DNA from 2 places in the Mangrovimonas futianensis genome. Region 2 is predicted to be linked to the other one. Evidence: riboswitches for the same ligand, from Rfam matches in the RefSeq annotation. Region 2 holds a riboswitch; the other holds the start of a gene.
The links. Region 2 has a riboswitch for S-adenosylmethionine ahead of thrA (bifunctional aspartate kinase/homoserine dehydrogenase I). Riboswitches for the same ligand answer to the same signal wherever they lie in the genome.
Positions count from the first base shown of each region.

Region 1 (8,011 bases), on a different contig from region 2:
AAAACTCAATATACAAACCTTCAAGATGATGGTGATGTTTTTAAAGAAGGATTTTATATTCCAGAAAATGTTTACATCATTGGTACGATGAATGACATTGACCGCAGTGTCGAATCATTCGATTTTGCAATGCGCAGACGATTTGCTTGGAAAGAAATAAAAGCAATTGATAGAGTTTCAATGTGGGATGGTGCAATTGACGATTGGAAAGACGAAGCTTCGAATAGAATGAAGTCTTTAAATTCAAAAATTGAGGCAATTCAGGGATTGGGTTCTGCTTTTCATATTGGCCCAGCTTACTTTTTAAAACTTAAAAATTATAATGGAAATTTTGACCAGCTTTGGGAAAATCATTTAGAAGGTGTATTGTTTGAATATTTAAGAGGGTTTCCTGACAGTGATTTACGTCTAAATGAATTAAAAACTGCTTACGAAGTTATCATAGAATCCCAAAGTAATGTTGAGAACGACTGATAATAATTGCGGAAAGGAAATTGAAAAAGATTTTTTGCCTGACCTTAATTTAATTGCAAATAAAAAAATTAGCGATTTAATTTTGGAGGATAATCCAAATCTGCTAGTATTTCCAAACGATTTAAACCAAACAAGCGACAAGATAAGTGAAGAGTACATTTTTTCACTGCATGGGTCTATTCTGACAACTGGAAATATTATGGGTTTTGTTGGAATAAATAACAGTGAAATTACAATTCATTCCAGATTTTCAAAAAACAATAATGACTACTTTTTGCATTATATGCTTCAAAAGGTATTTTCGATTAACCTTTTTGATTTGAAACATGGGATAAACAATGAATCAATATTTGATTTTCTGTTATATATGTTTCCATTCTATTTGAAAAAGGCGTTAAGACAAGGTTTATATAAAGAGTATCACAAACAAAATTATAATGATTCAAATGTCAGAGGAACAATTGACATTAATAGACATTTAAGACAGAATATTCCTTTTATTGGAAATATTGCTTATCGAGTTCGTGAACACAGTTTTGACAATAAAATCACACAACTTATAAGACATACGATTGAATTTATTCAACAGCATGAACATGCGCAAGGTGTTTTAAATCTTGATTCAGAAACACAAAGTTGTGTAAACCAAATTTTTCAAGTTACACCTAGTTATGAATATGGGCAGAGAATTTCTATCATTAATAAAAACCTAAAACCTTTTTCACATCCATATTTTTTTGAATATAAAGCATTAAAAAAGATTTGTATGCAAATTTTGAGATATGAGGGTTTGAAATATGGTAAGGAAAAAGATAAAGTATATGGTTTACTCTTTGATGGAGCATGGTTATGGGAAGAGTATCTTAATACATTTTTAAATAAGTGCGGATTTAACCATCCACAAAATAAAAGTTCAAAAGGAGCAATTTATCTATTCACAAACTTGATAGGTAAAAGATTCCCAGACTTTTGGAAAGAGAATTTCATACTTGATGCAAAATACAAACGGTTGGCTGGGAAAAAAGCTGAAAATATAGACCGAAATGATATGAACCAAATAATTTCATACATGTATGTTAAAATGGCTCAAATAGGCGGATTTATTTGTCCTTCCGACAATGATGAATTTAGAGCAGAGGAAACAAATATTGGACAATTGAATGGATACGGTGGAGAAGTAAATATTTGGACGCTTTCTATACCTCAGCAACCTGAAAACTTTTCAGACTTTTGTACAAGAATGAAAGAAAACGAAAAATTAATGATTGATATAATTGAACGACAGGAAGATAAGGCACTAGCGACAACAAGCGGTCATAAAACATTGCGCGGATAGTGCTAAATTTGAACAATATAACATTTAATCAACAGGTTAGCGAGCTGATAGGTTTGTGCTCCGAAATGCGCAACGTTTCATCTCGCAGGCCGTTAGCAAACATTAAAAAACACTATGACAGCAGTAATCGGTATATTAAATAAACACGGAGTCACAATGGCTGCTGATAGTGCAGTTACAGTAACAGGAGGTAATCAGAAAAAAATCTACAATACAGCTAACAAGCTATTTACATTATCAAAACATCATCCAATAGGCATTATGATATATAGTTCCTCTACTTTTATGTCGACACCTTGGGAAATTATCATCAAACTTTATAGAAAGGAACTTAAAGACAAAAGTTTTGATACAGTTGTAGAATACAAGGATGATTTTTTAAAATTCTTAAAAGGCAAAGATTTTTATACTACACCCGAACATCAATTATTAAACTTAAAACAATTTCTCTATTGGCAATTAGATATTCTAAAAGGCAGAATGATAGAAAAGTTATCTGATGATAAAACTGAGGAAGAACTATCAGTAGAATTCCAAGAAATCATTTTAGAGGATTTACAAAATAATATCGATTCATATAATGGAGCTACGAACATTCTAAATGATTTTGCTGATTATTCCTTAGAGAACTTTAAAGAGTATGCAGAGGAAGGCATTAAAGAAGTAACCGATACAATATTTGACGGAATTGAAATCAATGATGATATTTTTAATGCAATTGTAGAATTATATTATAACCATTTAAAAACAACAAACTTTATCGGAATTACAACAGGTATTGTTTTTGGTGGTTATGGAGAAAAGGAAATTTATCCTTCAATGGTCTCAATTCAAATCGCAGAAGCCCTTGATAACCGATTACGATATTACGATTTTGACAGCTGTGAAATTTCCGATAACAATAACGGAGCAATAATGCCTTATGCACAAACTGATGTTATAAATATGTTTATAAAAGGTATTGACCCAGAAATTGACTACACTTACATTACTGTATTCAAAAAACTGCTCGCGGACTACACAAATATAATCGTAGGTATATTAAATGGGGAGAATGACGAATTAGCTCAAAAAATTAATGGTTTCGACTTGTCAATTCTTACAACCGAATTTGAAAAACAATTAAATCAGTTAAAAAGAGAAAAACAAGTTTCGCCAACTCTTGACACAGTTGCGATACTCTCTAAAGAAGACTTGGCTGAAATGGCGGAAAGTTTGATTTATTTAACGTACTTAAAAAGAAGAATTTCCTCAACTGAAGAAAGTGTAGGTGGACCAATTGATGTTGCCATCATAAGTAAGGGAGACGGCTTTATTTGGAAAAAAAGAAAACATTACTTTGAAGAAAGTTTGAACAAACATTTTATGGCTAACTATTTTAACAATTAAAACAATGCTTACGAAATTAAAGAAAGAGTTAACTGCGAAAGAAACTCTAATAAAGAAAGAAAAGAAAACAGAATTGAAAATTGAAAATTCAATGGACTATGAAACTATATCCGATATTATAACAGAAAGGTTGATGGATAAAGTTAAGAAAAATGTTTGCTAACAATGGCTATTCGTAATTGCTTGTTCTCGCCCACTTCTGAAAATCCTCGCGGATTTTCCTCTGGTTCGTTCCATTTTTGTTAAGCTAGTTGCTTAATCACGTAACTATCCTTACACGAACCGTTGGCAAACATTTTGGAACGGGCTGAAAATTTAAGGTTACAGAATCAATCAATGGTTCTTGATTTTACTTAAAACTTCTGAGTAAATTGATTCTATCATCAACTGTTTCGCACTCAATCAACATTAAGAGCTTTTTTGATAAATGAGCTTGATTTAATTTATGTAAAGAAATTAGCCTATTAGAATTACCGTAAATATTAATATGTTGCCATAAGGTAGTTTTTCGTTGATTTAAATTAATTTCGACTTTAGCCAAATCATCCCATTTAATTATTATGTCGTTTTTTGGAAAATGATTTCCTTTCCATAAAATAAATGCAACTTCATCATCCTCAAATTCTCGTCGTTCTTTATGCCAGGGATAAATTAACTTTTTCATTGCATCATTTGCTGTTGCGTTAGCGGAATTTCGGTATAAAAAATTTTGCAATTCTAATGGGTCATTTTCTAACACCCATTGTATTGTTTTTTCTTTTTTAAAATATTTGTTAAATGGATTTAAAGGAGTGTAAATATCTTCAAGCACATATACTTTCTTTTTCTTAGCTTGAAATCCCCAACCACTTGGATTTTTTTCAGTAGTAGAAACTGTTAATATTGGAATGTCATCATTCATAAGATTTCATACTATTTCTAAATTTCATTCTAATGTACTTAATAAACTTATAACGGATATGATAAAAGTAAAAAACGATCTGCCAACAACGTGTCCTATGAAAAGCACTAAAGCTAACTTAAGATGTATAACCGCAATAATTGAACAAGGAGGATGATAGAAAAAAGAACTTATTAGGGGAATGTTTAATTATATATCCTTCGTTTGCAAATATTTATAACATTTTTTATAAAAACAGAATCTAAATTCTTAGTAAATGTATTAATTGAGAGTTTATATGTTGTAATTGTTGTGAATTTGCAATACATGTTACGTTGGCGTGATATTATTCGCTGGTCAACCCAAATTATAAGGTTATATGGTTAGGTTTTAATATGAAAGGGTTTATTGGAATTAGCTCTAAGTAAAGAGCATCAGGAATTCTAAAAGGATAATTGGCATTTTTTTTGACAAAGTCCGCATTCTAAACCACCGTGGTTTGCTTAAACTCGGTTGGTACGCTACTAGCGTTCCTGATGCAATACGATTTTAAATTACTTTGTTGTAATATGTCTTATAGTTGACATTATAATACAAACCAGTATATTGTTAGGATTTTATATCCATTAAAAAAAGATATTTGGTTATTATATCATCTCTTAAAACACAATGAGTTTTATTTAGATGATACTTCTTTATAAGTTTTTTTAATTCCCTAAGGGTTTCTTTCTTCTCTTGGGTTCCAATGCGGCTCCAATGGTTTGGGTTAATGCAATAATCGAACAAAATCCTTTGGTCAATCCTAATATCCTCTGGAGCCTTAAGTGAATCTACAATCGTTAACTTATTTAAGTGGGTTAAAAACGCTTCAAACAAGCTTTTAAAAGCGTAATTCCCTAACTGATTTAGATTAATAATCCCTAATCTATTTAAGTATCTTGAGGCTATTATTTTCAGTTCAACTCGTAATAGATTTCTATCTAAAATTGAATATTGTTTTCCCTTGTCATAGATTTTAATTTTATAATCGGTTCTTTCGAATTCTTTATAACTCCCATTTCCTTTATAGTTATGTTTTCGGTTGTGGTCTTTTAGGTCAAACATGAGTATATGCTCATCTAATAAAAGCTTTGGGTTTTTACTTACTGTAATATTAAACCCGAATTCCAAGTTGGTGATTTTAGTTTCCTTTTTGTCTAGTTGTAACTTTTCGCAAAGGTCATCTATTGCAAGCTTGAACTGTTTAAAACTAAAGTCATTGTAGTTTTGATTCCCTAAACCCTTCATTAAATTGTAGTACTTATGAATACTTCCTTTTACAATCGCGGCCTTTTTGGTAATCCTAATTTCCATATTTTGGAGTCGGCCAACCTTTGGGTAGTCATTTGCTTCTCCTGTTTGTCTGTCAAAAGTTGACCGTAAACTTATGAGTTCATTTTTTTCGATACTTTCCTCAAACCTCAATTTGTCTATGGTAGATATTTTGAACTTTATATTGTCTATCATGACTAATCGTTTTTTAAGTTGTTAATGATTTCAGATTTTTTGTAATATACCCTTCTGCCTAAATATCTAGGGGTTAGTACGCCTGCCTTAGTCCAGTTGTTAAGAGTAGGTAGGGACACCTTTAGAAATTTGGCGGTTTCTTCCCTTGTTAGAAGCTTTTCGGGTTCTTGAATACGGTTGTCTACTATGTTGCTTATAATCTCATTAAATTTGAGGCAAAGCTTCGCTATGAACTCTTCTGGAGAAGAGCCTTCAAATAATATTCTTTCCATTGTTATATTGGTTTAAGAGGTTTAAATTGTTATTGGAATTTTTCCTAAATGTTATTGCTGAAATTCTAAAGACGTCTGTGATTTCTAGTTGCAATATTGAAGTTTATTTTTGCAAATGGAAGAATTTTAACATATTGATTATCAGTGGTTTAAATTATCTAATTTTGAAATTATTAAAGTGCGTAACTAGCTGAAAAACAGCTCTTTAATAACTACTTTACATTAGCTTATTTATGTTTAAGGTGAATTAGCTAATCCTTTTAACATTTGAGTAAAAAACAGGATGATTTTCACCCTAAAAAAGACATCACAAAAGCTTAATTTTTGGTCATTTTCTTCTAGTTTGGGGTTTCGGGTCTTAAAAAGTAGAAAATTAACAGCTTCATTTTAACCGATAATTCATGAGGAAAACCATAGTTTTTTTCCTTCTCAATTTTGTAAATTAGCCCGTAACGATAAAAAAAGACTAACCTAAATTAATGAGTGCAGAACAACTTAAAGCTCTTGAAGACCGATTATGGAAAGCGGCAGACGATTTAAGAGCCAACAGTAAGCTTACAGCTACCGAATATTCCTTCCCAGTATTGGGACTTATTTTTTTAAGACATGCCCATAGCCGATTCATCAAGGCAAAAGACGAGATAGAAAAAACCTTACCCGTTCATCCTACCAGAGGGGTGAGACCTATTACCAAAAATGACTTCCTAAACGCCAAAGCCATTTTCCTTCCCGAGGATGCCAGATGGGATACTATAAAAGACCTTCCTGATAGCGAAGACTTAGGTGAGTATATCAATGAGGCAATGCGTAACATTGAAAGCGAGTATGAGGATTTAATAGGGGTGTTACCTAAAACCTATAACCTATTTGAAAAAGACTTATTACAACGCCTTATACGCATATTTAATGACGAAGCTCTTGATGATATGTCAGGAGATGCTTTTGGGCAGATATACGAATATTTCCTAAACAAGTTCGCCCAGAGTGGTGCCCAGGAAGGTGGCGAGTTCTTCACGCCTCCATCATTGGTAAAGACCATAGTTAATATTATAGAGCCTAACCATGGCACTGTGCTAGACCCAGCTGTAGGTAGTGCAGGTATGTTTGTACAGACTGCCCATTTTGTTGAAGAGGAAGGATTTGAAGCTGCTAGTAAGGTAACATTCTACGGACAGGAAAAAACGGATACCAACACCAAACTGGCAAAGATGAACATGGCAGTGCATGGGCTAGATGGTGATATTGTACAAGGAAACTCCTTTTATGAGGACAAACACGAACTGGTAGGCAAATGCGACTTTGTCATGGCTAATCCTCCGTTCAATGTGGATGGAGTGGATAAAAGTAAAGACAGCGTTAAGAACGACCCACGATTACCATTTGGATTGCCCAATAATGACAATGCCAACTATTTATGGATACAATACTTCTACAGCTATTTAAATGAGACTGGACGAGCAGGTTTTGTAATGGCATCCTCTGCTTCTGATGCGGGACATAGTGAGAAGCTAATACGTAAGCAGCTGTTGGAAACTGGAGCTGTTGATGTAATGGTATCTATAGGCAACAAGTTTTTCTATACGGTATCATTGCCTTGTACTCTTTGGTTTTTTGACCGAGCTAAAGAACAGGATGAAAACAGAAAAGACCAGACTTTAATGCTGGACTTACGAAATATCTATAGAAAAGTATCCTCCAGGATACATGATTTTACAGAGGAAAATCTGGAAAGCATACACGCCATTGTAAACTTGTATAGAGGCGATAATAGCTTGTTTAAGGAGTTGGTTGACAAGTACACCCAAGAAGGCAAAACCAAAGCCTTAGAGTGGCTCACCAACCATTTTCCTAATGGGGAGTATGTAGATGTAGCAGGACTGTGTAAAGTAGTATCTCGAGCTGAAATAGAAACCAATGATTACAGCTTAACTCCAGGACGTTATGTGGGTGTAGCAGACCAGCTGGATGAGGATTTTGATTATGAGACGGAGATGGGGATTATTAAAGAAGAGTTACAAGTTTTAAATGAAGAAGCCAACAGATTGGCTGAACAGATACAAACCAATTTAGAAGAGCTAGGGTTGTGAGTTGGGACAGATTAAAATTTGAAGAATTATATTTAGTTCCTAGCAGAAATGGATTAACAAAACCTAG
Region 1 covers NZ_JAJJNF010000001.1:451,082-459,092, reverse strand. Annotated here, with positions in the region: gene LOK78_RS02020 (McrB family protein) at 1-474, shown strand, start outside; gene LOK78_RS02015 (McrC family protein) at 458-1,810, shown strand; gene LOK78_RS02010 (hypothetical protein) at 1,925-3,199, shown strand; gene LOK78_RS02005 (hypothetical protein) at 3,549-4,100, opposite strand; SAM-I-IV-variant riboswitch at 4,533-4,624, opposite strand; gene LOK78_RS02000 (hypothetical protein) at 4,689-5,585, opposite strand; gene LOK78_RS01995 (helix-turn-helix domain-containing protein) at 5,588-5,857, opposite strand; gene LOK78_RS01990 (class I SAM-dependent DNA methyltransferase) at 6,337-7,944, shown strand; gene LOK78_RS01985 (restriction endonuclease subunit S) at 7,941-8,011, shown strand, end outside.
Region 1: another riboswitch for S-adenosylmethionine. It lies ahead of LOK78_RS02005 (hypothetical protein); the one in region 2 lies ahead of thrA (bifunctional aspartate kinase/homoserine dehydrogenase I).

Region 2 (8,011 bases):
ATGGGAAATTCGCTCTATTTCTTCTTTGGAATATTCACATAAGTCAGAAGCCCAAGTGCCTTCCTCATTTTGCTTTTTCTCCCCAAAGTAAATACCTCCTGTCAGTTCCCTATAGATGCTGATGTCGGTTCCTTGAATGTTCTCTTTTTTCAAGGGAGACTTATCCAAAAGCATATCATAGGCTTTTACCGGACGAATATTGGCGTATAAACCCAATTCTTTTCTTAGTTTCAATAACCCTTGTTCTGGGCGAACTTTAGCATTGGGATCATTATCATATTTAGGGTCTCCAATAGATCCAAATAAAACGGCATCACTTGTTTTGCATAAATCAAGGGTGCTGTCCGGTAGTGGATTTCCAGTTTCATCTATGGCAATAGCTCCAACTGGAGCCGATGAGAAAAGGAAGGTGTGATCAAATTCTACAGCTATAGCTTTCAATACTTTGATGGCTTGATCGGTCACTTCGGGACCAATGCCATCTCCTGATAAAACAGCAATATTCAGTTTCATGAGTGTTTTTTGTTCGTTGTTGTTTTGGACGTTTCCCTTCGGGTCGCGTTTTTCGTTATATCTTTTGTTTCATGTTCTCGCTTTGCTCGACATCAACAAAAGGATGCCACTGCAACCGCTAACGCAAAAAGCCACCTAAAGGGCGGCCTCAAATTGTTCTATTTCTTTCTTTTTGCTCAGTAAATAATCAATGTCATCATAACCATTGATCATACAGGTCTTTTTGTATGGGTCAATATCAAAAGATTCCTTCAAATCTGTATGCGCCACAAATATGGTCTGGTTTTCTAAATTTACAGTGATCTGAGTGTCAGGTTTTGCTTGGATTAAATCTAAAACCTGCTTTAAAAATGGTGGTGATACCTGTACGGGTAGCAAACCATTGTTTAAGGCATTTCCTTTAAAAATGTCTGCAAAAAAACTGGAAACAATCACTTTAAAGCCGTATCCAACCAAGGCCCAAGCAGCATGTTCCCTGCTAGATCCACAACCAAAATTGTCCCCTGCAACTAAAATACTTCCAGAAAACTTAGGGTCGTTGAGTACAAAATCTTTGTTAGGGTTTCCTTCTTTATCAAAACGCCAATCCCGAAAGGCATTATCGCCAAATCCTTGTTTGTCCGTGGCTTTTAGAAAGCGGGCAGGGATGATTTGATCGGTATCAATATTTTCGATATCTAATGGGATGGCTGTACTATGTAATGTGGTGAATTTTTCCATTTAAATCAATTCTTCTTCATAACTGTGTTCCAATAATTTGGTAACATCTACAATTTTACCTGCTACAGCGGTCGCCGCCGCTACTAAGGGACTTGCTAAAATGGTTCTTGCGCCTTGTCCCTGTCTTCCTTCAAAATTTCTATTCGAAGTTGATACACAGTATTCTCCCTGCGGTATTTTATCATCATTCATGGCAAGACAGGCAGAACATCCAGGTTGTCGCAATTCAAATCCAGCGGCTTCAAAAATGTCTTTCAGTCCTTCAGCTTCAATTTGGGATTCTACTTGCTTACTTCCTGGTACCAACCAGGCTGTTACATTATCAGCTTTTTGTTTTCCTTTTATAAACTGGGCTGCAACTCTAAAATCTTCAATTCTGGAATTGGTACAACTGCCTATAAATACATAATTGATAGGTTTGTTCAGCATATATTCACCTTTTTTGAAATCCATGTATTGCAAGGATTTTTCAAAAGAGGCATCGTTTAATTCTGGTATACGGGCATTGATTTTAATTCCCATTCCAGGATTGGTTCCATAGGTAACCATAGGTTCTATATCAGCTGCATCAAAGGTGTATTCTTTGTCAAAAACGGCATCCTCATCTGACGGTAGGGTTTTCCAATAGGCTACTTTTTTATCAAATTCATCACCTTTTGGAGCAAATTCCCTTCCTTTTACATAATCAAAAGTGGTTTGGTCTGGTGCAATCATACCGCCTCGAGCACCCATTTCAATACTCATGTTACAGACGGTCATTCTTCCTTCCATGCTCATGTCTTCAAAAACATCGCCTGCATATTCACAGAAGTATCCAGTTCCTGCATTGGTTCCTATTTTGGAAATAATATACAGAATGACATCCTTAGGAAGAACGCCATTTTTTAGTTTCCCATTAACGCTCACTCTCAAACTTTTCGGTTTAGTCAAAAGCAAACATTGGCTTGCAAAAACTTGAGCTACCTGGCTTGTTCCAATTCCAAAGGCAATACTTCCAAAGGCACCATGTGTGGAAGTGTGACTATCTCCACAAACCATGGTCATTCCAGGTTGGGTAATCCCAAGTTCAGGTGCCATCACATGAACAATTCCATTATATGGATGGCCAAGACCGTATAAAGTGATACCGTTTTTCTCACAATTTTCAGCCAGTTGTTTTAACTGGTTTCTTGACAGTTCATCCCTAACTGGTAAATGTTGATTTACTGTTGGGGTATTATGGTCTGCAGTAGCAACAATTTGATCTGGTCTAAAAATGGGAATGTTTCGTTCCTCAAGTTCCTTAAAGGCTTGCGGACTAGTAACTTCGTGAATTAAATGTTTGTCTATATATAATACCTGAGGTCCGTTATCAATGGAGTCGACAACGTGAGCATCCCATACTTTATCGAATAAGGTCTTTCCCATACTAGGCTGAAATTATTTGTCTATAAATGGCACTGCTCTCAATTATTTGATGGATGTCATCATCACAAACTTCTTTTTTCTTATCGGCATAATTTAAGAATGAAGCATAAATTTCATCCAATTGAAGCTTGGTAAGTTCATAACCTATGTTCTTGGCACGGTAAGCCAAAGCAGCTCTTCCGCTTCTAGCTGTCAGGACTATGGCTGATTCTGTTACACCTACATCCCTAGGGTCAATAATCTCATAAGTTTCACGATTTTTAATGACGCCATCTTGATGGATTCCCGAGCTATGAGCAAAGGCATTGCTACCTACAATAGCTTTATTGGGTTGCGTGTAAACACCCATTTGTTCCTGAACCAGTTGGCTGATTCCGTATAATTCTTTAGTGCGTATTCCAGTGTCTAAATTAAGATAAGGATGTTGTTTCAATATCATGACTACTTCTTCCAAAGCTGTGTTTCCAGCTCTTTCACCCACACCATTAATGGTACATTCAATTTGACGTGCCCCATTAATAACTCCTTCAATGGAATTGGCTGTGGCCAATCCAAGATCGTTATGGCAATGACAAGATAAAATGGCTTTTTCTATGCCCTTGACATTCTCTCTTAAATATTTGATTTTGGCTCCGTATTCACTTGGTAAGCAATATCCTGTAGTATCTGGGATATTTAAAACGGTGGCTCCTGCTTCAATAGCTTTTTCACATACCCGTGCTAAAAACTCATTATCTGTTCTACCGGCATCTTCAGCATAAAATTCGACGTCTTCTACAAAGGATTTGGCATAGGCCACTGCTTTGAATGCGCGTTCAATAACAGCTTCTCGAGTGGAGTTAAACTTGAATTTAATATGCGAATCAGAAGTGCCAATACCTGTATGGATTCTTGGTTTGGCAGCAGATTTCAAAGCTTCAGCTGCTACCTTAATATCGTTTTCAACTGCTCGTGTGAGTCCACAAACGGTGGCATTTTTTACAATTTTTCCAATGGCTTGTACCGCATCAAAATCTCCCGGACTTGAAACAGGAAACCCTGCCTCAATCACATCTACACCCAAAAAGTCCAAACGTTCAGCAATAATAAGTTTTTGTTCTTTGTTTAATTTGCATCCCGGAACTTGTTCTCCATCTCTTAATGTGGTGTCAAAAATTTGTACTTTCTCTTTAGACATTTAAAAAATAAATTTTTGTATTGTTATACGAATTTATAATTTGGATTAAGAAATGGTTATGAAAGGGCAGGAGTCGTTACGATGTTCAAATGAAAAAAAATATAATAAACAGCTTAAAATCAATAATTTAAAATCTTAATTATTTGATGGTTAAAGATCAAAAAGATAATTTGTTTTCACTGGTTAAGTCGATGACAAAATCAGAAAAAAGACAGTTCAAATTGTATGTTGGTCGGCTTGGAGTAAATGAAGATTCCAAATTTTTGAATTTGTTCAATATTTTGGATAAGCTATCCGTGTATGATGAAGATGCTATTTTGAAAAATGGCGATATCAAGAAGCAGCAATTGGCCAATGTGAAATCGCACCTCTATAAGCAGATTTTGATCAGTCTTAGGTTGAATCCTTCTCATCAAAATGTACGTTCTCAATTGCGAGAACAACTGGATTTTGCCTCGATTCTTTATCATAAAGGACTATATAAGCAAGCTTTAAAGATTTTGGATAAATCAAAAGAAATAGCGATTCAAAATGAGGAAAAGAATTTGGCATTTGAGGTGGTAGAGCTGGAAAAGGTTATAGAGGCTCAATATATTACAAGGAGTATAAGCGGGCGGGCGGATGAGCTAACTATTCAGGCTAAAAAGTTAAGTCAAGCGAATGTGATTACGAGTAAGTTATCCAATTTGTCACTTCAGCTCTATGGTTTGTTCCTCAAATTTGGATATGCCAAAAATGAAAAGGACGCCCAAGAAATTCATGACTATTTTAATGCGCGTTTGCCTAAATATGATTTGGAAGACTTAGGGTTTAGGGAAAAATTATGGCTTTACAGGTCGTATTTTTGGTACAGTTTCCTGTTACAGGATTTCTTAAACTGCTTTAAATATGCCTTAAAATGGGTGAAGTTATATGACCAAAATCCGAGTATGGTCAATTTGAATCCAGTGTTTTTTGCTAAGGGGCAAAACTATTTGTTGGAGTCCCTATTTTATATCAACAACAAAGAAAAATTCAAATATCATCTGGATAAATTTGAAGCGTTAGTTACCAATAAAAGTTTTACCATCGATGAAAATGTAGATGCTTTAACTTTTTTATATCTCAATATACATCGCGTAAACTATTATTTTTTTGATGGGAGTTTTAAAGATGGCTTACATCTAATCCCCAAAATTGAAGCCGAATTGGTCAAATACACGGACCGGATTGATGAACATCACCGAATGATTTTCAACTACAAATTTGCTAGTATGCATTTTGGTGCTGAAAATTACAAGGAATGTATTCGGTACTTGAATAAAATTATTACCACCAAATCCATAGCGATGAGAGAAGATTTGCAATGTTTTGCTAGGGTTTTGAATGTGGTTGCACATTATGAGGGCGGGTATGATTACCACATCGAGGCTTTATTGCGGGATACTTATAAATTTCTCATCAAGATTGATGATATGTATGAAGTGCAAAAAGAGATGATCAAGTTTATTAGAGGTTTGCAGGATATTTATCCCCAAGATATTAAAAAGGCCTTTATTGAGCTACACAAAAGACTGAAGGTGTATGAAAATCATCCTTATGAACGTCGTGCCTTTTTGTATTTGGATATTATTTCCTGGTTGGAAAGTAATATTCAAAATCGACCGGTTTCTGAAATTATTAGAGAGAAATACTACGAGCATTTTGGAACATCCTAAGTTAAATAATTTAGAAAAAGCCGAATTTATTTGGATATTAAATTTTTCTGATTGAATATTTGCAGCATCAAAGTTCAATAACTTAATGTTTCGTTATCAAGAAAGGTGGAGGGAATAGACCCTGTGAAACCTTAGCAACCCTTTGACCTCAAAGAAGGTGCTAAATTCTACTCAAATGCTTGGGCATTTGTATGGCAGATAACTAGGTGGATTACTTCCCTATTTATACTTTTCTTTTTAACATATTAATAATTTGTGCAATCGCATTTGCATGTTTTTTTGTGAAAAGAAATGAAAGATTTACAGTATATTAATCTAGAACAAGTTGTTTTGGAAAGTGGTAAAAAGACAGATATTAAATTGTCTTTCCAAACGTTTGGACCACCACTTAATCAGGCACCCATTGTTCTGGTAAACCATGCACTCACCGGTAACAGTAATGTGGCAGGAGATTCAGGTTGGTGGCGTGATTTAATTGGTGACGGTAAGGTTATAGACACCAAAGTTTACACCATTTTGGCCTTTAACATTCCTGGGAATGGCTATGACGGATTTGTCATAGAAAACTATAAGGATTTTGTAGCTCGAGATATTGCCAAAATATTTTTATTGGGACTCGAAGAGTTACAAGTAAAGAATCTTTATGCCTTGATAGGAGGGTCCCTAGGGGGTGGAATTGCATGGGAAATGGCCTTTTTGTCTCCTAAATTGGCGCAACATTTAATACCTGTCGCTACCGATTGGAAATCGACAGATTGGCTCATTGCCAATTGTCAAATTCAAGAACAGTTTTTGGTTAATTCAAACAATCCTGTTCATGATGCCCGTATGCATGCGATGTTGTGTTACCGAACGCCACAGTCTTTCAAAGAACGATTTCAAAGAAGTATTAATGATGAATTAGAAATATTCAACGTAGAAAGTTGGTTGCTGCACCATGGTGAAAAACTTCAGGAGCGCTTTCAGTTATCGGCTTACAAGTTGATGAACCAATTGCTGAAAACTATCGATGTCACTAAGGGGCGAGGTGATAATGTTCAAGTTCTTGAAACCATTAAATCAACCATTTCCATCGTAGGTGTAGATTCTGATTTGTTTTTTACGGCTGAGGAAAATAGAGAAACTCAAAGACAATTGGCGCAAACGCATCCCAATGTAACTTATAGTGAAATACACTCGTCTCATGGTCATGATGCCTTTTTGATAGAATTCAATCAATTGGAAAAAATCATTGAACCTATTTTCAATTCCGAATCCAAAAATAAGCGATTGAAGGTGTTGAAGTTTGGCGGTAAATCCTTGTCAAATGGCGAAGGTTTAAATCGTGTTCTTTCTATTATTGAAAGTAAAGTGTCTGATGGTGACAGAATAGCGGTGGTGGCTTCAGCCAGAGGAAAAGCGACTGATCAATTGGAAGCCTTGTTAGAAAAGGCAGCTAAAAAAGGGGACTTTGAAGCAGATTTTGAAAGTTTTAAACTCTATCAGTTAGAGCCTTTACCAGGTATTGATTTATCTCAGCAATTCCAAGAGCTGCACAATATTTTGGAAGGAGTCAAATTGCTGGGTGATTATAGTGATAGAATTAAAGCACATGTTTTGGCCTTTGGTGAATTATTATCTGTAAATCTTTTAGCCGAAACACTAAGGTCTAATGGTTTCAATGCACTAGCGGTCGACTCCAGAAAATTGCTTTTAACAGATTCAGATTATTTAAACGCCCAACCCAAGGAGAAAGCTTCCAAAGAGCATGTAGTCTCATTTTTTAAATCATTACCTGTAAATACGCTGCCTATAGTGACTGGGTTTATTGGTTCAGATGCTGAAGGAGAAACGACACTATTAGGTAGAAATGGAAGTAATTATTCAGCTTCTTTGTTAGCGAATTATTTGGATGCCGAAGAATTACAAAACTTTACCCATGTCAATGGAATCTATACGGCTAATCCTGATTTGGTGGAAGATGCCCAAAAAATAAGAGAGCTTTCCTTTAATGAGGCTAATGAATTAGCCAATTTTGGAGCGAGTGTACTACATGCCAAAACGATTATCCCTTTGGTAGAAAAGAATATCAGCCTTCGTATTTTGAATACGTTTAATCCAGAAGATGAAGGAACCTTAATTTCTGCTAAACCGAATAGTAAAAATGTCACATCCCTATCAGTTTTAGAAGATGTAGCACTGGTAAATTTGGAAGGAAGAGGCCTTTTGGGTAAAGTAGGAGTGGATGCCAGAATTTTTAAAGCGCTCAGTAACTATGGAATTAGTGTGAGTATTGTTTCCCAAGGGTCTTCAGAAAGAGGCATAGGGTTGGTTATCCAATCAAGTAAAGCGGCTCAGGCCGTAATAGCTTTGGAACAGGAGTTTGAAAGAGATTTTTATTCCCAAGATGTGAATAGAATAGGAGTCGTAGATGATGTGGCTGTTATTTCAATCATTGGGATTGAACTTAGTTCGTTCCATAAACCGTTTAATGCCTTGATTAAAAACCAAATTACAC
Region 2 covers NZ_JAJJNF010000007.1:188,306-196,316, reverse strand. Annotated here, with positions in the region: gene leuB (3-isopropylmalate dehydrogenase) at 1-513, opposite strand, end outside; gene leuD (3-isopropylmalate dehydratase small subunit) at 649-1,233, opposite strand; gene leuC (3-isopropylmalate dehydratase large subunit) at 1,234-2,640, opposite strand; gene LOK78_RS13110 (2-isopropylmalate synthase) at 2,642-3,817, opposite strand; gene LOK78_RS13105 (hypothetical protein) at 3,964-5,514, shown strand; SAM riboswitch class I at 5,605-5,719, shown strand; gene thrA (bifunctional aspartate kinase/homoserine dehydrogenase I) at 5,806-8,011, shown strand, end outside.